DNA from 3 places in the Streptomyces paromomycinus genome. Region 1 is predicted to be linked to each of the others. Evidence: riboswitches for the same ligand, from Rfam matches in the RefSeq annotation. Region 1 holds a riboswitch; each other region holds the start of a gene.
What was found. Region 1 has a riboswitch for cyclic di-AMP ahead of OEIGOIKO_RS37830 (C40 family peptidase). Riboswitches for the same ligand answer to the same signal wherever they lie in the genome.
Positions count from the first base shown of each region.

Region 2: another riboswitch for cyclic di-AMP. It lies ahead of OEIGOIKO_RS25100 (transglycosylase family protein); the one in region 1 lies ahead of OEIGOIKO_RS37830 (C40 family peptidase).
Region 3: another riboswitch for cyclic di-AMP. It lies ahead of OEIGOIKO_RS10715 (M23 family metallopeptidase); the one in region 1 lies ahead of OEIGOIKO_RS37830 (C40 family peptidase).

Region 1 covers NZ_BHZD01000001.1:8,905,519-8,912,448, reverse strand. The annotation lists gene OEIGOIKO_RS37845 (hypothetical protein) at 120-425, opposite strand; gene OEIGOIKO_RS37840 (ATP-dependent Clp protease proteolytic subunit) at 906-1,541, shown strand; gene OEIGOIKO_RS37835 (hypothetical protein) at 1,549-1,854, shown strand; cyclic di-AMP (ydaO/yuaA leader) riboswitch at 2,327-2,491, shown strand; gene OEIGOIKO_RS37830 (C40 family peptidase) at 2,495-2,968, shown strand; gene OEIGOIKO_RS37825 (DUF6328 family protein) at 3,114-3,719, shown strand; gene OEIGOIKO_RS37820 (hypothetical protein) at 3,897-4,460, shown strand; gene OEIGOIKO_RS37815 (ATP-binding protein) at 4,509-4,937, opposite strand; gene OEIGOIKO_RS37810 (helix-turn-helix domain-containing protein) at 5,248-6,141, shown strand; gene OEIGOIKO_RS37805 (DUF397 domain-containing protein) at 6,151-6,387, shown strand; gene OEIGOIKO_RS37800 (8-amino-7-oxononanoate synthase) at 6,474-6,930, opposite strand, start outside.
Region 2 covers NZ_BHZD01000001.1:5,861,886-5,868,815, reverse strand. The annotation lists gene OEIGOIKO_RS25120 (Ppx/GppA phosphatase family protein) at 1-904, opposite strand, end outside; gene OEIGOIKO_RS25115 (DUF501 domain-containing protein) at 901-1,446, opposite strand; gene OEIGOIKO_RS25110 (FtsB family cell division protein) at 1,545-1,994, opposite strand; gene eno (phosphopyruvate hydratase) at 2,182-3,462, opposite strand; gene OEIGOIKO_RS25100 (transglycosylase family protein) at 3,841-4,545, opposite strand; cyclic di-AMP (ydaO/yuaA leader) riboswitch at 4,547-4,717, opposite strand; gene OEIGOIKO_RS25095 (LysM peptidoglycan-binding domain-containing protein) at 4,970-5,980, opposite strand; gene OEIGOIKO_RS25090 (cytochrome P450 family protein) at 6,227-6,930, opposite strand, start outside.
Region 3 covers NZ_BHZD01000001.1:2,679,136-2,686,065, forward strand. The annotation lists gene OEIGOIKO_RS10700 (bifunctional acetate--CoA ligase family protein/GNAT family N-acetyltransferase) at 1-2,466, opposite strand, end outside; gene OEIGOIKO_RS10705 (HPr family phosphocarrier protein) at 2,807-3,088, shown strand; gene OEIGOIKO_RS10710 (GntR family transcriptional regulator) at 3,394-4,086, opposite strand; gene OEIGOIKO_RS10715 (M23 family metallopeptidase) at 4,317-5,114, opposite strand; cyclic di-AMP (ydaO/yuaA leader) riboswitch at 5,128-5,282, opposite strand; gene OEIGOIKO_RS10725 (M16 family metallopeptidase) at 5,649-6,930, opposite strand, start outside.

The DNA of each region.
Region 1 (6,930 bases):
GGCCAGGGCCGCGACCGGCCGGATGCGGCGGACGGCCCTGGCCCGCTACAGGGCCGACGGTCCTGGCGCGTAGCGATGCCCCGGCAGCGCTGCCGGGGCATCGGTACGCGCCAGGACACTCAGGTGGCGGTGGTGCGGTCGGTGGGCTCGCGGCTGCCGCACTTGGCCAGGCCGCGACTGATCATGTAGCCGACGGTCAGCAGCGTGACGTAGAACCACGCCTGGTCGGCGGGGAAGCGGTCCACACGGGAAGCGTCGCCGCCGACGACGGCGGAGGCGACCAGGACCGCCACGACGGCGGCGACGTAGACGAAGAACTCGGTGCTCTTGAACGCGGGCTTGGTCTCCGTGCTCGCGTGCCGCTCGGCGCGGGCGGCCCGGGAGCGGCCGGATTCCGGATAGCCGGCGGATGAAGCGGTAGCCATCGCGTCCTCCTGGACTCGGTTCGGCCCGAGGAGCTCGGGTCCGTCCGGCGGGTACCCGGGCGGTCCGGTGCGGAACGGCGCTTTCCGTACGGGCGGATTCCACAGAACTCCTTTGGCCAGGGGCCCGCGCGCCAGGTGTCGCTTCGTGCTGCCCGGCGGGACTGCGGCAGCGGACGCGCAGGGCGGCGGAGCAGGTCAGGGCACACCGTCACGCCGGGCCGGCGCCGGAGCGCCCGGGGACTTCGGCCGGAACGCTGCACCGGCGGCGCGCTCCCGGCCGGGCCCCGGACACCCGGCCTTACGGGCCGTCATGTGCACCGGGAGCGAGTCGACCTGACAGCCCGTGAGCTTTTCGCTTTCAGCGAGCAGCCCTATCCGCCCCGCCGAAGGCATTGCTTTCGCCCGGCGGGACGTGCTCCCATCTAGCTCTGCGTACGTCCTGTACATTTTTTACAGACGCTCAGGAAAGAGGAGCTCCCCATGAACGGCCCCCAGGCCCGATACGTCCTCCCGGAGTTCACCGAACGCACCTCCTACGGGGCCCGGACCATGGACCCGTACTCCAAGCTGCTCGGCGAGCGGATCGTCTTCCTGGGCACCCCGGTCGACGACGCCGCGGCCAACGACGTGATCGCCCAGCTCATGCACCTGGACTACGACGCGCCCGGCCGGGACATCTCGCTCTACATCAACTCCCCCGGCGGCTCGTTCACCGCGATGTCCGCGATCTACGACACGATGCAGTTCGTCGGCTGCGACATCGAGACGGTCTGCCTCGGGCAGGCCGCCTCCGTCGCCGCGGTGCTGCTGGCCGCCGGCGCGCCCGGCAAGCGCCTCGCGCTGCCGGGCGCGCGCGTCCTCGTCCGTCAGCCCTCGTTCGACGAACCGGTGCAGGGGCAGGCCGACGACCTCCGCATCCAGGCGGACGAACTGCTGCGCATGCGGGCCCTCCTGGAGGGCCTGCTCGTACGGCACACCGGCCGGCCTCCCGAGCGGATCACCGAAGACCTCGAACGCGAGAAGGTCTTCAGCGCCGAGGCCGCCATGGAGTACGGCCTCATCGACGGGCTGACCCGCAGCCGCAAGCAACACCCCGCGACACCGGGCGCGAGGTGAGCCCGGGATGTGGCCGCCCGAACTGCCGCCGCTGCCGGCGCTGACGCGCGCCGAGGGGGAGGTCATCGACAGCTACCTGGCGGTCCTGGACCTGCTGGGCCGCATCAACCCCGCCCGAGGTACGGACACGTACGGCGGTCTCCGCGCCGCGCAGGCCCTGGTCGGCAAGACCACCGCGCTGCGGGACGCGTTGGCGCTCATGCACGACCGGGGCGAGAGCGAGCTCCACGCGGCAACGCTGGCGCAGGCCCTGCGCGTACTGGACGGTGAGCGCCGCGCACGGCTGATCTCCGTACCCCCGCCGCGAAGTTGACGCACCGCGTCCCCGACCGGACGGGGACGCGGGCGCCTTCCCTTCCCGTCCCTGATGCACCAGGGCCCCCACCCGTCCCGCGCGGCACACGCCGGGCAGGGGAGACAGGGGCGGCCAGGAGGTGCCGGAGCACCACAAGGGCCCACCCGTTCGGCGACACGGCGCCCGATCGGGCTCGCCCGAACGGCGTAGCCCCGGGGTCGTGTGCGGTGCCACACGGCTTGCGCGACGTACGTACGTGTCGCCCGGAACGTGACGTTCCGGGGCTGGTACGCGGGTCCGCACCCGTCGCGGGCCTCCCCCGGAACGACGTCCGTCCACCCGAACGGCGCAAGCGTGACCAAGCTCACATACAGCCGTTTCTGCTCGGAATCCGGGCGCGAGATGCGCAACGATCGCTTCGACGACAAGCCCCCGCCACAGCGGTGGGGCGGTCCGGGCGGACGCCCAATCCTGCCGCCGTACCGGATGTCTGGCCGATGCGCCTGGACCGGCAGGAGCGGAGGACCCGAGCACGACGGGACCGCCGGCCACCACGGCCGGACGGCCTCTTGGGGTGAAGTCGTCACCACGACCGGGCATCTTCGCCTGCCCGAACCCGACAGGTACTCCTTCGCAGGCGGCTGACGAAGGGTTGCGCATGACTGCGCGTACCAGCACTTCCCCTCTGCTGGCGCGGGCCGGAGTGATCTCCTTCCTCGCCCTCGCCACGGTCGGCGGGACACTGGTCGTACCAGGAGCCACCGAGGACGCGGCAGCCGCGTCCACCTCGGCCTCGGCACTGCGGATCGCCGCTTCCAAGAAGGGAGCGCCCTACAAGTACGGAGCCAGCGGGCCACACCGCTTCGACTGCTCAGGACTGACGCTGTACTCGTTCAAGCGGGCCGGGAAACGGCTGCCGCGCACCGCGGCGGCCCAGTACAACCGCACCCGGCATCTGTCGGCGTCCGCGCGCCGCGCCGGTGACCTGGTCTTCTTCCACTCCCGCCGCGGCATCTACCACGTGGGGATCTACGCGGGGGCGGGCAAGATCTGGCACGCGCCCAAGCCCGGCACCGTGGTGCGGCTGGAGCGCATCTGGTCACGCAGCGTCTCGTACGGGCGGGTGCGCTGACCGCGCGGTCCCGCCAGGGCGGTGCGGGACCCCGTGCGGCCACGAGCCCCGCCCCGCCCGCACCCGGGTGCGTACGCGGGCGCAACTCCCGCACGCCCGTGCGCGTTCGAGGAGTGATCAACGCGTCCGCGGATACCCGCACGCAATGGCCCCCCTCACCGACGAGCACCGGAACGAACTGCCAGGACGCCCCGAACTGCCGGGAACGGGCGAATCGTCCGAGTCGCACCGGCCACCCGGTTCCGCCCGGTACGCCGTGTGCGCGGACCGCAACGAGACGCCCCTGGAGCGCTACGACCGCAACTTCGGCGAACTGCTCCAGGAGCTGCGTGTCCTGCAGACCGGCGTGCAGATCCTGTTCGCCTTCCTGCTGACGCTGGCGTTCACCCCGCGCTTTGTGTCTCTGGACGCCACGCAACGCGCGTTCTACGTGGGCACATTACTGCTGGCAGTACTGGCGACGCTGCTGCTCACCGCGCCTGCCGCGGTGCACCGGGTGCTGTTCCGGCGGCGCGCGAAGGGGCTGATCGTGGAGGTCTCCGCACGGCTGACGGCAGCCGGGATGGCGGTCCTCGCACTGGCGCTGGCCGGTGCCGTGCTCCTCGTCGTCGACGTCGTACTGGGGCGCGGCGCGGGAGTGGTGGCGGGTTCGGTGACGCTGGTGACGTGCGGCGGCCTGTGGGCGCTGCTGCCCCGCGTACTGGGCCGTCGGAACGGGCACATCAAGCCGTCGGCTCGCGACTCCTCCTGAACGCCAGGGGGCCCGGGGGTGGCCTCCTGGGGCGGCGCTTCGGGAGCGGTGCCGTCGAAATCATTTGTGACCTGGTCGTCCTTGCTTTGCCGGCGGAGAACCGATGGAGTCTCCTCAGCACGTGAGGAGACCCATGCACAGGCACCTGCCCCAGCACACGCACACCAGGACCGACTCGTGAACCTGCGCGGACTTCTGCGCCGCCGCTCCCCCGCCACGCACTGCCCGGCCTGCGGCAGCACGGACGTGCTGTGGGAGGACGAGGGTGTCTACGGCGCCGGCGAACTGCTGTGGTGGTGCGCCTCCTGCCTGCATCAGTGGCATCCGGGCGACCTCGGCACCGGGGCGGACGGGGGTTCGGCAGCTCCCGCGAACGGCGCAGTATCGGTCCTTCCCACGCAGCCGACAGCAGCGGTTCCCCCGGCGAACCCCGCGACACCGACTCCTGCCGCGCCTCCCGCGCCATCCGCACCCCCTGCCGTCCCACCGCCCCCGCTCCAGCCCCCACCGAACGCTCCCGGCCCCGTCCCCGCCCCGGCCACCGTCGCCGAACGGGTGATGCACGCCGCCGGGCTGATCCCGCTGGGTCCCTGCCCCGGCGCCTACGAGCCGTGGCCGTGCCGCTGCGCCCGCTGCGGCCGCGCGACCAGCCCCACCTACCGGCAGGTGCGGGACGAGGGCGTGGGCTGTGCCTGCAGCACGGGCCGCCGTCGCAAACCGCGCTTCCTCACCAGACCCTGAAAAACCGCCCGATACCCGCCCGGCATCCTCCGTCGGCCGATTCCGCCGCTACGGCAGGAACAGCTTCCACGGCAAGGTGATCCAGACGGTCTTGCCCCCGGCCGCGGTGGGTTCGACCGTCACCTGTCCGCCGGACTCGGCGGCGAGGAAGCGGACGATCACCATGCCCCGGCCGTTGTCCTGCTGCACGGCGGCCGGCAGCCGCTTCGGCCAGCGCGGATGATCGTCGGTGACACCGACCCACAGCCGTTCGTCGCGGTCCAGCCGGACGTCGACGGTGAACACCGGTGACTGCCCGAACGTGTGCTGCACGGCATTGGTGGCGAGTTCGGAGACCATCAGCCGTACGGCATCGGCGGTCTCCGTCCCGTCCGGCAGGCCCCATTCGGCCAGTACGTCCATGACGTACCTGCGGGCCTCCGCCACCGACACCGGTGCGCTGGGCAGCGTGAGTGAGGATTCCTGGTGGTCTGCCATCGCGACGCCGTCCCTTTCCCACCGAGGCTCGACTCCGGCCCGCCGCCGAAGGAAGCCGCCCTCGCGTGCGGCCTCCCGGGCCCTTTCCGGTCCCTTCGGCCCCGGCCTCGGACTGCTCATGTGCCCCAGCCTGCCACTCATGCTGCGGTGGTGACGTGTCATCCACCAAGAAGTGCATATATCTGTCGCCCGAAGCGGTGAACTCTGCTACGCGAGACCGTATTTGCGCGGCACACTGTCGGATCGGAACCGGCCATCAGGGAGCGGGCGCATCCGCGGCGCACCTGAGGAGACGTACGGAGGGAGCGGTATGCGGTACGGGCCCGCGGTGCGCCGCCGCAAGCTGGGCGCGGAGTTGCGGCGGCAGCGGACACTGGCCGGATTCACCAGTGGTGAGGCGGCCCGGCTGGTCGGCTGGCACCAGTCGAAGGTCAGTCGCATCGAGACCGGGCGCAGCGGCGCCCGGCCGGCCGACGTCGAACTGCTGCTGGACGCGTACGGCGTGCGGGACGCGGAGCTGCGCGCGCTGCTGGCGGCGCTGTGCGGGGGCGGCACGCAGGGTGGTGACGGCGGCAACGGGCGGCCCGGCTGGTGGCACACCTACCGTGACCTGTTGCCGCCGGAGTACCGGGACTTCATCAGCCTGGAGTACGGGGCGTCCCGGGCGCGCACGCTGGAGACGACGGTGGTGCCCGGCCTGCTGCAGACGCCGGACTACGCGCGGGCGGTGACCCGCGCCACGCTGTCGGACCTGCCGGCGAAGCAGGTCGAGGAGCTGGTGGAGGTGCGCATCGCCCGCCAGGAGGTGCTGCGGGGCGAGCGGCCGCTGGAGCTGTGCGCGGTGCTGGACGAGGCGGTGCTGCGCCGGGAGGTCGGCCCGCCCGGGGTGATGGCCGCCCAGCTGCGGCACATTCTGGACGTGGGGCAATTGCCGCATGTGCTGCTACAGGTACTGCCCTTCGCGTCCGGTGTGCACATCGGCATCACCGGCCCTTTCGTTATCTTTTCATTTCCGCTCACTTCTGACTTGGATGTGGTTGTTCTCGACCATTTGACGAGTAGCCTCTACTTGGAGCAGAAAGCAGACCTCAGGGCGTACAGCGATGCGTTCGACATGCTGCGGGGGCGCGCCCTCTCGTGCGACAAGTCAGCGCAATTCATCGCCCGGATCGCCGAGACCTCGTGGGCCGGCTCCGGCGTCTGAGGAGGCACCATGTCACTCCTGCCCGGGCACGACCCGGTCCGCACCGTGCCGCACGGCGCGCGCTGGCGGCGCAGCAGCCACAGCACCGCGATGAACAACTGCGTCGAGACGGCACGCGTCGGCTCCGGCCTGCTCGCGGTACGCGACTCCAAGAACACCGCGGGCCCGGCGCTGCTGTTCACCACGGCGGCCTGGCGGTCCTTCGTCGGCGAACTGTCCGACGGCCGCTTCGCCAAGGTCGGGTGAGCCGGCCACGGGGCGACGGGACCGCACGGCCGGCCCTGGCAGGTGACCGGCCCTGGCAGATGACCGGCCCTGGCAGATGACCGGTCCTAGCAGGCAGCCGGCGCCGTCCGTACGACGGTCCGGACCGCTTCCCTCGCCTGCCGGGGGGACAGGTCGGCGCGGGCCGTCAGGCGCAGCCGGGAGATGCCGTCGGGTACGGACGGCGGCCGGAAGCAGCCGACCACGAGGCCCGCGTCCCGGCAGTCGGCGGCCCACCGGACGGCCAGTTCCGGCGAGGGCGCCCGTACGGACACCACCGCGGCGTCCGGGCGGACGACCGTCAGCCCGGCGGCACCGAGCCGCTGGTGCAGTTCCGCCGCCACCGCGCGGACCTGGGCGGCGCGTTCCGGCTCGCGCCGCAGCAGGCGCAGCGCCGTCCGGGCGCCGCCGGCCGCCGCCGGGGCCAGGCCGGTGTCGAAGATGAACGTCCGTGCGGTGTTGACCAGGTGCTCGATCACCCGGGCCGGGCCGAGGACCACGCCGCCCTGGCTGCCGAGCGACTTC
Region 2 (6,930 bases), 3.0 Mb from region 1:
GCTCCGAGACGACGACCTCGTCCGCGCCGATCCGTTCCATGATCGACAGGAGCACGAGGGCGCCCGCGCCGATGACGTCGACGCGGCCCGGGTGCAGCGACGGGATCGCGGCGCGCTGCTCGTGGGTGGCGGTCAGGAGGTGGTCGGTGATCTCGCGGACCTTGGACAGCGGGATGCGCGCGTGGTGGATGGCCTCGGAGTCGTAGCCGGGCAGGTCCAGGGCGATGGCGGCGACGGTGGTGACCGAGCCGGCCAGGCCGACCAGGGTGCGGGCCTCGGAGAGCGGGACGGTCTGCGCGGCCTCGTCGAGGGCGCGCTCGATGTCCGCCCGCACCGCGCTGATCTGCCCGGCGCCGTACGGGTCGGTGACCTCGCCGTCCCGTACGAGGTGCCGCTCGGTCATCCGTACGCAGCCGATGTCCACGGAGCGGGCGGCGCGCACGGTGTCGGAGCCGAGGACGAACTCGGTGGAGCCGCCGCCGATGTCCACCACCAGGTACGGGGTGTCGAGGTCGGTGCGGCCGGTCAGCTCCTTGGTGGCGCCGGTGAAGGAGAACTCCGCCTCCTGGCCGCCGGTGATCACCTCGGGCTCGACGCCCAGGATGTCCACCACGCCGCGCACGAAGTCCTCCCGGTTCTCGGCGTCGCGGGAGGCGGAGGTGGCCACGAAGCGGACGGTCTCGGCGCCCAGCTCCTCGATGACCGCGGCGTACTCGCGACAGGCCGCGAAGGTGCGCTCCAGGGCCTCGGGGGCGAGCCGGCCGGTACGGTCCACGCCCTGCCCCAGGCGCACGATCGTCATCCGGCGGTCCAGGTCCTTCAGCTCGCCGGTCGCCGGGTCGAGGTCGGCGACGAGCAGACGGATGGAGTTGGTGCCGCAGTCGACGGCCGCTACGCGCTTCATGCGGTCGGGTCTCCTTCGTCCTCGGTGGTGTCCGTGCAGGGGGTCACGCAGGGGCCCTTGCGCCACCACGCCGGCAGCATCGCCAGCGCCTCGTCGCCGAGCGGGTTGACGCCGGGGCCGGCCGCGAGCGAGTGGCCGACCAGGACGTGCAGGCACTTGACCCGGTCGGGCATGCCGCCCGCGCTGGGGAAGTTCTTCAGCTCCTCGATGGCGTCCCGGCGGCGGATGTAGTCCTCGTGGGCGGCCCGGTACTTGTCGGCCAGCTCCGGGTCCGTGGCCAGCCGCTCGGTCATCTCCTTCATCACGCCGTTGGCCTCCAGCGTGCCGATCGCGGAGGCCGCGCGCGGGCAGGTGAGGTAGTAGAGCGTGGGGAAGGGGGTGCCGTCCTCCAGGCGCGGAGCCGTCTCGACGACGTCCGGCTGTCCGCAGGGGCAGCGGTGCGCGATGGCGCGCAGACCGCGCGGCGGGCGGCCGAGCTGTTCCTTGAAGGCCGCGATGTCCGCATCGGTGGGCTCGGTGCGCTCGGTCTGCGGCGGGGGCATGAGGTGTTCAGACACGGACGTGGGTGCTTTCGGTCGTGGCGATGGTGGAGACGGCGGCGCCGTACGGCGGGCCGGGCCGGGCGCGCGCCCCGCACAGGCTACTTGTCGGCGGCGTCCAGGCCGTTCCAGATGTTGTCGTACCAAGGGTCTTCGGTGGCGGCCTGTCCGGTGCGCCGCTTCCCCGTGCCGGAGCCGTCCTGGACGATGAAGCCGGTCTCGCCGGGCCGGACGTAGTGCAGGTGCAGCCGCGCCTGCTGCCGTACGTACTCCGGGTCCTGCCACCGGGCCTTCTCGTCGCGCAGCTCGTCGGCGCGCAGCTGGGCCTCCGCGGCCTGGCGGCGCTGGTCGGCGATCTCGGCGCGCTGCGAGATGTACTGCCGGGTGGGGTACGCGAGGGCGACGACCAGGGAGCAGAGCACCAGCGCGAGCAGCGCCGCACGGCCGGTCAGGCGGCCCCGGCGGGGCCGGCCGGCGCGCTGGACGCGGGCGGCGGCCTGTTCGCCGAGCGCCTTGAGCCGGGTCGCGGTGGAGAACCGTTCCGCGGACACGTCGCCTCCCCTGGGTCACCGGGCCCGGGACGGCCCGGCCCGCAGCACGTACGTCCCCGGCAACGGTACGGGACCGCTGCCGGGGACGTACGTATTCACGGCTTCCGGGGCCGTTCGCGGCCCGCGGGGGTCAGCCCTGGCCGGGCCGGTCAGCCTTTTCCGGGCCGGTCAGCCCTTGCCGGGCCGGTCAGCCCTTGAAGCGCGGGAAGGCGGAGCGGCCCGCGTAGACCGCCGCGTCGTCGAGGATCTCCTCGATGCGCAGCAGCTGGTTGTACTTGGCGACGCGCTCGGAGCGGGCCGGGGCACCGGTCTTGATCTGGCCGCAGTTGGTGGCGACGGCCAGGTCGGCGATGGTGACGTCCTCGGTCTCGCCGGAGCGGTGCGACATCATGCACTTGAAGCCGTTGCGCTGGGCCAGCTCGACGGCGTCCAGGGTCTCGGTCAGCGAACCGATCTGGTTGACCTTGACCAGCAGGGCGTTGGCCGAGTTCTCCTCGATGCCGCGGGCCAGGCGCTCCGGGTTGGTGACGAACAGGTCGTCGCCGACCAGCTGCACCTTGGAGCCCAGGCGCTCGGTGATGACGTTCCAGCCGGCCCAGTCGTCCTCGAACAGCGGGTCCTCGATGGAGACCAGCGGGTAGGCGCCGACCAGCTCCTCGTAGTACGAGGTCATCTGCTCGGCGGTGCGCTGCTCGCCCTCGAACTCGTAGACACCGTCCTTGTAGAACTCGGAGGCGGCGACGTCGAGCGCCAGCGCGATGTCCTGGCCGGGGGTGTAGCCGGCTTCCTTGATCGCTTCGAGGATCAGGTCCAGGGCCTCGCGGTTGGAGCCCAGGTTCGGGGCGAAGCCGCCCTCGTCGCCCAGGCCGGTGGCCAGGCCCTTGCCCTTCAGGACCTTCTTGAGGGTGTGGTAGACCTCGGTGCCCCAGCGCAGCGCCTCGGAGAAGGACTCCGCGCCGATCGGGGCGATCATGAATTCCTGGATGTCCACGTTGGAGTCGGCGTGCGAGCCGCCGTTCAGGATGTTCATCATCGGCACCGGCAGCACGTGGGCGTTCGGGCCGCCGAGGTAGCGGAACAGCGGCAGGTCGCTGGCCTCGGAGGCGGCGTGCGCGACGGCCAGGGAGACGCCGAGGATGGCGTTGGCGCCGAGCGAGCCCTTGTTGTCGGTGGCGTCCAGGTCGAACATGGCCTGGTCGATCAGGCGCTGCTCGGTGGCGTCGTAGCCGACCAGCTCCGGGCCGATCTGCTCGATGACCGCGAGGACGGCCTTCTCCACGCCCTTGCCCTGGTAGCGGTTCGGGTCACCGTCACGCAGCTCGATGGCCTCGAAGGCGCCGGTCGAGGCGCCGGACGGGACGGCGGCACGGCCGGTGCTGCCGTCGTCGAGGCCGACCTCGACCTCGACCGTGGGATTGCCTCGCGAGTCGAGGATCTCGCGAGCTACGACGACGTCGATGGACGGCACGTTGTCTCCTTCATGGGTGTCTGGAGTTCTGCAGCACGAGCCTAACGGCCTCCGGGGGTTCCGCTCGCCGCCAGCCCGGTCCTCGGGACGAATACACCCGCAAAGCCCCTGTTCACAGGACGTATGGGTGCAATGTTCGCTGAAGGGAGAAGTCGGCGGACGGGGTGGCTCCCGGCGGCCGGGCGGGGGAAAGGGAGAAGCCCCGCCGCGGTGCCTGCGGGGGACAGGCGCCGTGACGGGGCGGTCTCACGGGAAGAGCGGGTTCCCGGGGCCGTGACACAGGCGGTGAGCGGCCCCCCGGGAGCCGGGCCGCCCGTACGTACCGCCGTACGTACGGAGTGCCTCGGTCACCCGGGATCTCTCAGGGCTTCGGCCGGCTCAGACGGCCAGCTTCTGGCCCGGGAAGATCAGGTTGGGGTTGCCGCCGATGACGGACTTGTTATTCGCGTAGACCGACTTCCAGTTCTTGCCGTGGGAAGCGGCGATCTTGGCGAGGGTGTCACCGGACTTCACGGTGTAGTTGCCCTCGGGGTTCGACTTCGGCGTGGACTTCTGGGCCGGGGCCGGGGTCTTGCGGGCCAGCTCCTCGCCCTGCTTGCGGGCCTCGGAGCGCGAGGTGTTCTGCGGGGCGGAGTAGGAGCGCTGCGACTTGTAGGTCTTGTGCGACTTGTGCGAGCTGCCCTGCGACGAGCCGCCGTCGGCCTTGGCGTTCGCGTTGCCCTGGCCGAGGTGGCCGCCGGCGCAGGTCCAGGCACCCGGGCCCTGGATGGCGAGCAGGCGCTCGGCCGCGGCGATCTGCTGGCTCTTGCTGGCCTGGTCGGCGCGCGGGGCGTACTGGGTACCGCCGGCGGCGGCCCAGCTGGAGTTCGAGAACTGCAGGCCACCGTAGTAGCCGTTACCGGTGTTGATCGACCAGTTGCCACCGGACTCGCACTGGGCGACGGCGTCCCAGTTGTTGCCCGCGGCGGAGGCAGAGGTGGCGCCCATCAGCGGGACGGCCACAGCGGCACCGGCGACGCCCGCCAGCGTGGCGACGCGGACGGCCTTGGAGGGACGACGGTGCTTGCCCTTGGTGTTCAGCATGGTTGTTCCTCACCGACGCCTGCGAGGTGAGCTGTCGGGTTCGGGCCATGTGAGTTGCCCGGCCGTGTGTGCTTCACACATGGCTTCACCCCTAGCCGGTTGGACCCGCTTCCGCGGGCGGGGCCGGCGCTTACCTTGGGTCCCCCGCTCCTGCCTTCGGCGCTCTCGCGTCGAGTGACCTCCGACCACCGGCAGGATTCGGCGTGTGATCGAAGGGCCCGCTTTGGCGAGCGATGAAGACGGTAAACAGGAACACCCCGCGGGTTCAAACCCCTACATCTGAGGCCAGTTGGCCCCCAGACATCACAGGATCATCACATTTCCGCAGGTCGCCGCAGGTTTGGAAACAACGGGCGGGACGGTCACCGCAGTCCCGAACGAGATCCATGTCTCACTTTCACCAAAGCGGGCAAAGCCTCACGAACTATCCCTGCTTGCCGTCCAGCTCAAGGCGCTGACCAGGGTGGATAAGGTCCGGATCGCCCCCGATGACGCCTTTGTTGGCCGCGTAGAGCGCCGGCCAGCCCCCGTCGACCCCGCGGTCCTCGGCGATGGCTGACAGGTTGTCACCGGGCCGCACGGTGTAGTCACCTGGCGCGCCCGGGTCCGTACGGTGCGCGTCGCCGCCCCGCGAGGGGTGCCCCCCGCCGGACCGGCCCGCGTCGCCGGAGCCCGCGCCCGTACCGGTGCCCGTGTCCGCGCCCGTACCCGCGTCCGCGCCCGTGCCGGGCTGCTCCGCGGGCCGGCCGCGGTGCTTGCCCTGCGACGGGGGCGTGGTGGGGCTCGTGGAGGCGCCGTCGGCCGGGTCGGCGGGCCGCGACGGGTCCTGCGTACGGCCCGTGCCGGACGGGTCCGGCGTACGGGACGGGTCCGGGGTGCCGGCCGGGCCGGTGGGCGACGGCTTCGGCTCCGGGGTGCGCGTACCGCCGGACTCCGGCGTCCCGGACGGCTCGGAGGGCTTCGACGGCTCGGCGGAGGGCGGCGGAGTGGACGGGGACGGCGAGGAGGGCTCGGGGGACGGCGTCGCCGTGCCGCCCGGGTCGACGTCCGGCCCGCTGCCGCCCTGCTTGAGTCCCGCGTTCACCGCGCAGCTCGGCCAGGTGTCGGGGCCGCGCGCCGCGAGGATCGACTCGGCGACGGCTATCTGCTGCGACCGGCTGGCCAGGTCGGGGCGCGAGGCGTACGACGGGCCGCCGTAGCGGTCCCACATGTCCTGGGTGAGCTGGAGCCCGCCGTAGAAGCCGTTGCCGCCGTTGGCGCTCCACACCCCGCTGCTCTCGCACTGTGCGACGCGGTCCCAGGTGGCCGCGTCGGCGGCCTCGGCGCTGCTCGCGGCGAGCAGGGGCATGGCGAGGGCGCCGCCGGCGACTCCCGCCGTGACGAAGATGGCCGGAGCCTGGCGGGGGCGTCGGTGACGGCCGTTCCCGGAGCGCATGCGGTTGCCTTTCGAGCGGCGGTTGAGTTGTCGTCGAGAGGCCGGCGCCGTCGGCTGCGTGGCCCGTGCGCTGCCGCGCCGCCCGCCCCGGCCTTTCAAACGGTTGAAAGTAGCGGGACGGCCCGTCCGTCACAAGCCGGTGTAGCGGAGATCACGCGCAGGTCACGGTCTGACGGGTGGTCATGTACGAACAGGCTCCCGGCCCCGTACGGAGGGGCGGGACGCCCTCTTTGCACGGGTGCGGCATCACCTGGGTACGGGGGTGAACTCCACCGGCAGGGCGCGCAGCCCGCGCATGATCAGACCGCCGCGCCAGCGCAGATCGTCCGGGTCGGCGCCGAGCCGGAGGTCCGGCAGCCGGGTCAGCAGGGTGGCTATCGCGGTCTGCCCTTCGAGGCGGGCCAGCGGCGCGCCCAGGCAGTAGTGGATGCCGTGGCCGTACCCGAGGTGCTGGTTGTCGCGGCGGGACAGGTCCAGCACGTCCGGCCCCGGGAAGCGCTCGGGGTCGCGGTCGGCGGCGGCCAGGACGACCAGGACCGGGTCGCCCTCGGCGATCCGCTGCCCGCCGAGGGTGAGGTCCCGGGTGGCGAAGCGCCAGGTGGCCAGCTCGACCGGGCCGTCGTAGCGCAGCAGCTCCTCGACGCCGGTGGCGAGCAGCCCCTCGTCGCCCTCGGCGGCGGCCTTCTGGAGCAGCCGGCGCTGCTCGGGGTGGCGCAGGAGCTGGTACACGCCGTTGCCGATGAGGTTGACGGTGGTCTCGAAGCCCGCGAACAGGAGGATGAAGGCCATCGCGGCGGCTTCGTTCTCGCTCAGGTGCTCGCCGTGGTCGGAGGCGCGGATCAGGCCGGAGATCAGGTCGTCGGCGCCCTCGTCGCCGAGCGACTCGCGCTTGCGGTGGATCAGCTCGGCGAGATAGCCGCGCATCTTCTTCACCGACCGGGCGACGCCGC
Region 3 (6,930 bases), 6.2 Mb from region 1:
GGCGCGGCGCAGCTCCGCCTCGCCGGTCAGGTCGAGGCGGACGCCGCCGAGGTCGGGGCGGTGCCGCAGGTGCGGTGCGGTGGTCTTCAAGGCGACCGGGTAGCCCAGGCGGGCGGCGGCCCGTACGGCGGAGTCCGGGTCGGGGGCCGGGTGAGCGGGGCGCACGGGGATGCCGTACCGGGCCAGCAGGGCGTGGGCGTCCTCGGCCGCCAGCGGGACGGAGCGGGTGATGTCGGCGTGCCGCGCCAGCTCGTCGAGCAGCCGGTCGATGTCGGCGCCGGCGGCGGCCTCCTCGATGTCCTCGAACTCGGGCACCCGGCCCGGGTCGGCGGCGCCCCGGCGCCATTTCGCGTACCGCACCGCCTGGGCGAGCGACCGGACGGCGCGCTCGGCAGCGGGGAAGGCGGGCACGAGGGGGGCGGTAGGGAGGCCGGAGGTGGCCGTGGCGGGGTTCTGCGGGGGCTCGGGGGCGGCGGACGGCGACGGGGTGGGGTCGGGCGGCGGCGGGGCACCGGCGGACCGCGGAGGGGCGGTCTCGGACGGCGGCGGGGCGCTGGGCTGTGGGACGGTGGCCTCGGACGGCGGCGGGGCCGCCAGTGCGTCGGCGAGGGCGTCCATGGCCAGATGTACGACGGTGACCGGCTTGGCGGGCACGGCGGACGAGGCCGCTTCGCGCAGCGCCGCGGCGAGATCGGCGCCCTCGCCCGGGGAGGCCACGCCCTCCTCCCCCACCCAGGGGATGGCCGTGACGACGACGGCGTCGCAGAGCCCGTTGGCCAGGGCCGCGGACAGCGCCGTACGGAAGTCCTCGGGGGTGGCAGCGGCGGCGAGGACGTGCGGGCGCAGCGGACGCAGCCCTTCGGTGAGGCAGGCGTCGTACGTCAGCAGGGCGAGGGACTCGCTGTTGCCCAGGATGGCGACGCGCGGGCCGGCGGGCAGCGGCTGGGAGGCGAGCAGCAGCCCGGCGTCGATCAGCTCGGTGACCGTGTCGACGCGGATCACGCCGGCCTGCCGCATCAGGGCGGAGACCGTGCTGTCGGGGATGCGGACCGTGGGGACGGTGTGGCCGAGCGGCGCGGTGCCGGTGTGGCGGGCGCCCTTGGCGACGACGACGGGCTTGACGGCGGCCGTACGGCGGGCGAGCCGCATGAACTTGCGCGGGTCGCCGATGGACTCCAGGTAGAGGATCGCGACGTCGGTGGCGGGGTCGTCGTACCAGTACTGGAGCAGGTCGTTGCCGGAGAGGTCGGCGCGGTTGCCGGCCGACAGGAAGGTGGAGATGCCGGCGATCGAGCCGTCGCCGGGGCCGCGCCGGTGCAGTCCGCTGAGCAGGGCGATGCCGATCGCACCGGACTGCGTGAACAGGCCGATGCGCCCGGCGCCGGGCATCTGGGGGGCGAGGGAGGCGTTCAGCCGGACGTCCGGCGCGGTGTTGAGCAGGCCGAAGGCGTTCGGCCCGATGAGCCGCATGCCGTACGAGCGGGCCTGGCGCAGCAGGGCGCGCTGTCGCTCGCGTCCCTCGGGGCCGGACTCGGCGTACCCGGAGGAGAGGATCACCAGGCCGCGAACGCCGTGCTCGCCGCAGTCACGGACCACGTCGGGGACCTGGGCGGCGGGGACGGCGAGCACCGCGAGGTCCACGGGCTCGGGGATCTCGGGCACCGAGCGGTGGCCGGGCACCCCTTCGGGGTCGAGGCGGGCGCCGCCCTCGGGGAAGGCGTTGTTGACCGCGTACACCCGGCCCGGGTAACCGGAGTCGAGGAGGTTGCGCAGGACGGAGCGGCCGACGCCGCCGGGGGCGCGGCCGGTGCCGATGACGGCGACCGAGCCGGGCGCCAGCAGGCGCTGCACGGAACGGGCCTCGGCGCGCTGCTCGCGGCCGCGCATGACGGCCATGGACTGCTCGGTGGGCTCCAGGTCGAACTCCAGGCGCACCACGCCGTCTTCGAAGGTGCGCTGCTGGGTGTACCCGGCGTCCGTGAAAACCTTGATCATTTTGGTGTTGGCGGGCAGCACCTCGGCCGCGAACCGGCGGATGCCGCGCTCCCGGGCGACGGCGGCGATGTGCTCCAGGAGGGCGGAGGCCACCCCGCGGCCCTGGTGGGCGTCCTGCACGAGGAAGGCGACCTCGGCCTGGTCGGCGCCCGGTTCCTTGGCGGGGCGGCCGCGGTCGTCGATGCGGTCGTAGCGGACCGTGGCGATGAACTCGCCGCCCACGGTGGCGGCCAGGCCCACCCGGTCGACGTAGTCGTGGTGGGTGAAGCGGTGCACGTCGCGGTCGGACAGGCGGGGGTAGGGCGCGAAGAAGCGGTAGTACTTCGACTCGTCCGAGACCTGTTCGTAGAACGAGACCAGGCGCTGCGCGTCGTCGGGGGCGATGGGACGGATGCGCGCGGTGCCGCCGTCGCGCAGCACGACATCGGCTTCCCAGTGGGCCGGGTAGACGCTGTCCGACGGGCTCTGCATGGGGGACAGCGTACGGCCCGCCACTGACAACCGGCTCGGTGTGCGGGCCCGTGCGGGCCGGGGCAGGCTGGGCCGGGACGGCCGGCCCCGGACGGCGGGGCCGGGCGGCGGGGCCGGGCGGCGGGAGCGGCGGCGGAAGGGCTCGGGAGGAGGGGCCGGGTGGGGCCTGGACGACGTGGTCCCGGATGGCGGACGGTGCGGGCGTACGCCGGAGATCCGCCGGTAGCGTGCCTCCGGCCTGCGGAAAGCGCCGTCCACGGCGCCGCCTCGGGCTGCCGGAGCACTCCCGGCGCCATGAGACACTGGTCTAGACAACCGTTACGACTTGAAGGGCAACACCATGGCTGAGCGCCGCGTCAATGTCGGTTGGGCCGAGGGTCTGCACGCCCGCCCCGCCTCGATCTTCGTCCGTGCGGCCACCGCCGCCGGGGTTCCCGTGACGATCGCGAAGGCCGACGGCAACCCGGTCAACGCGGCCTCCATGCTGGCCGTGCTGGGCCTGGGCGCCCAGGGCGGCGAGGAGATCGTGCTGGCCTCCGACGCCGAGGGCGCCGACGCCGCGCTCGACCGCCTCGCGAAGCTGGTCGCCGAGGGCCTTGAGGAGCTCCCGGAGACCGTCTGAACCGCTTCGCGGGTCACTGTGTTCGCGGCTCCGCCGCGGTAGCCTTCACCGGCGCCGAGGCGGGGCCGTTTTTCGTACGCTGCCGTATGTCACGGCCGATGGGCGGCGCCCTGCGGCCCGGAAATCCGCGCGCCATCATTACGGGCACGCCGAGGAATTCCCGCCGCGCCTCCCCCACCATTCCACTGCACCCCGGCAAATTCACGCGGCAATTCATCCGCGCTTTCCCGCAGCCTGCAACGCCGCACCGGAACTCTTGCCGGTGCCCCGGCGAAATCGCCTACCGCTTGTATACGGCCCGCCTGTTAATTCCGTTCGCGCGTCGTGTTTACGGTCTGTTTCGAACCCCTCACCGCCGGCCCCGGGACCACCGGACGCAGCCGGTACGCCGGGCGCGAGCGCTCGATGTGCGCCGCCATCAGGGCGCGGGCCCGCTCGGCGTCCCCGCGGCTCACCGCGTCCAGCACCGCCCCGTGCTCCTCCCAGGAGCGCTCGTCGCGGGCCGGGAGTTCGACCACGTACATCCAGTCGATCTTGCGCCGTACCTGGGTGAGCAGCGCCGCCAGGCCCGTACTGCCGGACGCCTGGGCGAGCGTCTCGTGGAACCAGCCGTCGAGTTGGCGCAGCTCGGCGCGGTGACCGTGCCGGGCGCGCTCGCGGCCCAGCCGTACGACGCCGCGCAGCACCTTGATGTGCGCCGCGGTGCGGCGGGCCGCGGCGCGCGCGGCGCCGAGCGGCTCCAGCAGCGCCCGGATGTCCAGGGCGTCGGCCGCCTCCCGCTCGGTCGGCTCGGCCACGCAGGCACCCGCGTGGTGCCGGATGACGACGAAGCCCTCCGACTGCAGCGTGCGCAGCGCCTCGCGTACGGGAACACGGGAGACCCCGTAACGGCCTGCCAGCATTTCCTCGATGAGGCGACTGCCCGGCGCGAGGACGCCGGATACGATGTCGTCGCGGATCGCCGTGCACACCACATGCGCGGAAAGGGGACCTCGCATCGCCTGTGCCTCCGCCGTAATCCGCTGGGAACTTCCGGAAATGCCGCCGGACGGCGACTTTCGACGTGACTCTATGCGACAGGAACCGGATATCCGACGGCCGTGGCGCATTCATGGATATTTTTTGGCCAGGTATCGCACGGGCGGAAACGCGGATGCCCCGGCCGCGGGGGCCGGGGCACCGTACGGGGGACGGGTGCGACGGGAGTGACGAGCGGGACGGATGTCCGTCAGACGTTCACGCCGTGCGAGCGCAGGTAGGCGACCGGGTCCATGTCCGAGCCGTACTCCGCCGAGGTGCGGGCCTCGAAGTGCAGGTGCGGCCCGGTGACGTTGCCGGTGTCGCCCGACAGGGCGATCTGCTGGCCCGGGGTCACGGTCTGGCCGACCGAGACGTTGATCGACGACAGGTGGCCGTACTGGGTGTAGGTGCCGTCGTTCATCTTGATGACGACGTTGTTCCCGTACGCGCCGCCCCAGCCGGCCTCGACCACGGTGCCCGAGCCGACGGCGTGGACGGTGGTGCCGGAGGAGGCGTGGAAGTCGATGCCGGTGTGGCTGCCGGAGGACCACAGGCCGCTGGACGCCTTGTAGCTGGTGGAGACGTAGGAGCCGTCGATCGGCGCGACGTACATGAGCAGGCGCTTGCGCTCGGCCTCGCGGGCGGCGCGCTCCTTGGCCTCGCGCTCCTTCTTGGCCTCGGCCTCGGCCTGGCGCTTGGCCTCCTCGGCCTGCTTGCGCGCCTCGGCCTCGGCCTTGGCCTGCGCGGCGGCGGCCTCGGCGGCCTCCTGCTGCGCGTCGGCCTGCGCCTCGATCTGCTCGGCGAGCTCGTCGCCGAGGACGACGGCGTGGTGCAGGCCGGTGTCGTGGCTGCCCGCGTCGTCCGGGTTGCCGGCCGCCAGGGCCGGGGAGGCGACGGAGGCGATGACGCCGGACGCGGCGAGCGTGGCTATGCCGGCGAGGTTACGGGTCGTCCGCGCGCTGCGGCTCGGACCACGGTGCTTCCCGGTGGCACGGGTGAACGCCATGGGCTGACTGTGTCCTTTCCTTCCCTCTCGCCTACCGGGTTAGCTGACGGGTTCGGAGCAGGAAGGTCTCCTACGGGCGCCTCCGGGAAGGCGTCCGATTCACCCCAAGGGACATGGGTCCCCGGCTCCCCTGGCTCGCGCCGTACGGGGACTCGGCGATGCCTGTCCGTGCCGCGGTTGCGGCGGTGATCCTGCGGACAGCCGGATCGACGCTAAACGGGGCCACTTTCAATCGGCAAACAGAACTCCGAATTTGTGCCGTACGCCACACGGGCACCGTGCAACCACCCCCAACAATTGGGACATATAGAAGATCCAGTGGCGCCTGCGCACCACTGGATCCCTTATGTGACCGTTCGTCACACGCCCGGGTCACGGGCCGTCAGCCATCACCGGCCGCCGTCGGCCCCACGGGCCCCTCGGGCCGCCGGCCGGCCGCCCCGCGCCGGAGACGAGCCGACGCGGCGTGCCGGGGTGGCGTGCCGCCGTGACGTACCGGGATGGCGTGCCGGCGCGACGTGCCGGTGACGCTCCTCAGCCCTTGACGACCGTCACCTCTCCGATGCCGAGCGCCTTGACCGGCTCCTCGATCTCGGCGGCGTCGCCCACCAGGACGGTCACCAGCCGGTCGACCGGGAAGGCGTTGACGGCCGCGGCGGTCGCCTCGACCGTGCCGGTGGCCGCCAGCCGCTCGTACAGCCGGGCCTGGTAGTCGTCCGGGAGCTGCTGCTCGACCTGGTCGGCGAGGGTGCCGGCGACCGCCGCGGCGGTCTCGTACTTCAGCGGCGCGACCCCGACGAGGTTCTGTACGGCGACGTCGCGCTCGGCGTCCGTCAGGCCCTCCGCCGCGAGGGTGCGCAGCACCTTCCAGAGGTCCTCCAGCGCCGGGCCGGTGGAGGCGGTGTCCACCGAGCCGCTGATGGCGAGCATCGCGGCACCGTCGCCGTCGGCCGAGGAGCGCAGCACCTGCCCGAAGGAGCGCACGCCGTAGGTGTAGCCCTTCTCCTCGCGCAGCACCCGGTCCAGGCGGGAGGTGAGGGTGCCGCCGAGGCAGTACGTGCCGAGCACCTGCGCGGGCCAGACGCGGTCGTGCCGGTCGGCGCCGATCCGGCCGATCAGCAGCTGGGTCTGGACGGCGCCGGGGCGGTCGACGATCACGACCCGGCCGGTGTCGTCGGCGGTGATCGGGCTGGCCTTCACCGGTTCGGCGGGCGACCCCGTCCAGGCGCCGAGAGTCTCCGTGAGGGCCGCGTCGAGGTCGACGCCGGTGAAGTCGCCGACGACGACGGCGGTGGCCGTGGCGGGGCGTACATGGGCCTCGTAGAACGCCCGCACGGCCGCCGCGTCGATACGGGTGACGGTCTCCTCGGTGCCCTGGCGCGGCCGCGACATCCGCGAGTCGGCCGGGAACAGCTCCTTGGACAGGGCCATCGCGGCGCGCCGGGCCGGGTTGGCGAGCTCGTGCGGGATCTCGTCGAGGCGGTTGGCCACCAGGCGCTCGACCTCGCCGTCCGGGAAGGCGGGGGCGCGCAGGGCGTCGGCGAGCAGGCCGAGCGCCTTGTCCAGCCGGGAGGCCGGGACCTCCAGGGACACCCGGACGCCGGGGTGGTCGGCGTGCGCGTCCAGAGTGGCGCCGCAGCGCTCCAGCTCGGCGGCGAACTCCTCGGCGTCGTGCTTGTCGGTGCCCTCGGACAGGGCGCGCGCCATGATGGTGGCGACGCCGTCCAGGCCCGCCGGCTCGGCCTCCAGGGGCGCGACGATGTCGATCTCGACGGCGACGACCTGCTGGCCGGGACGGTGGCTGCGCAGGACCGTG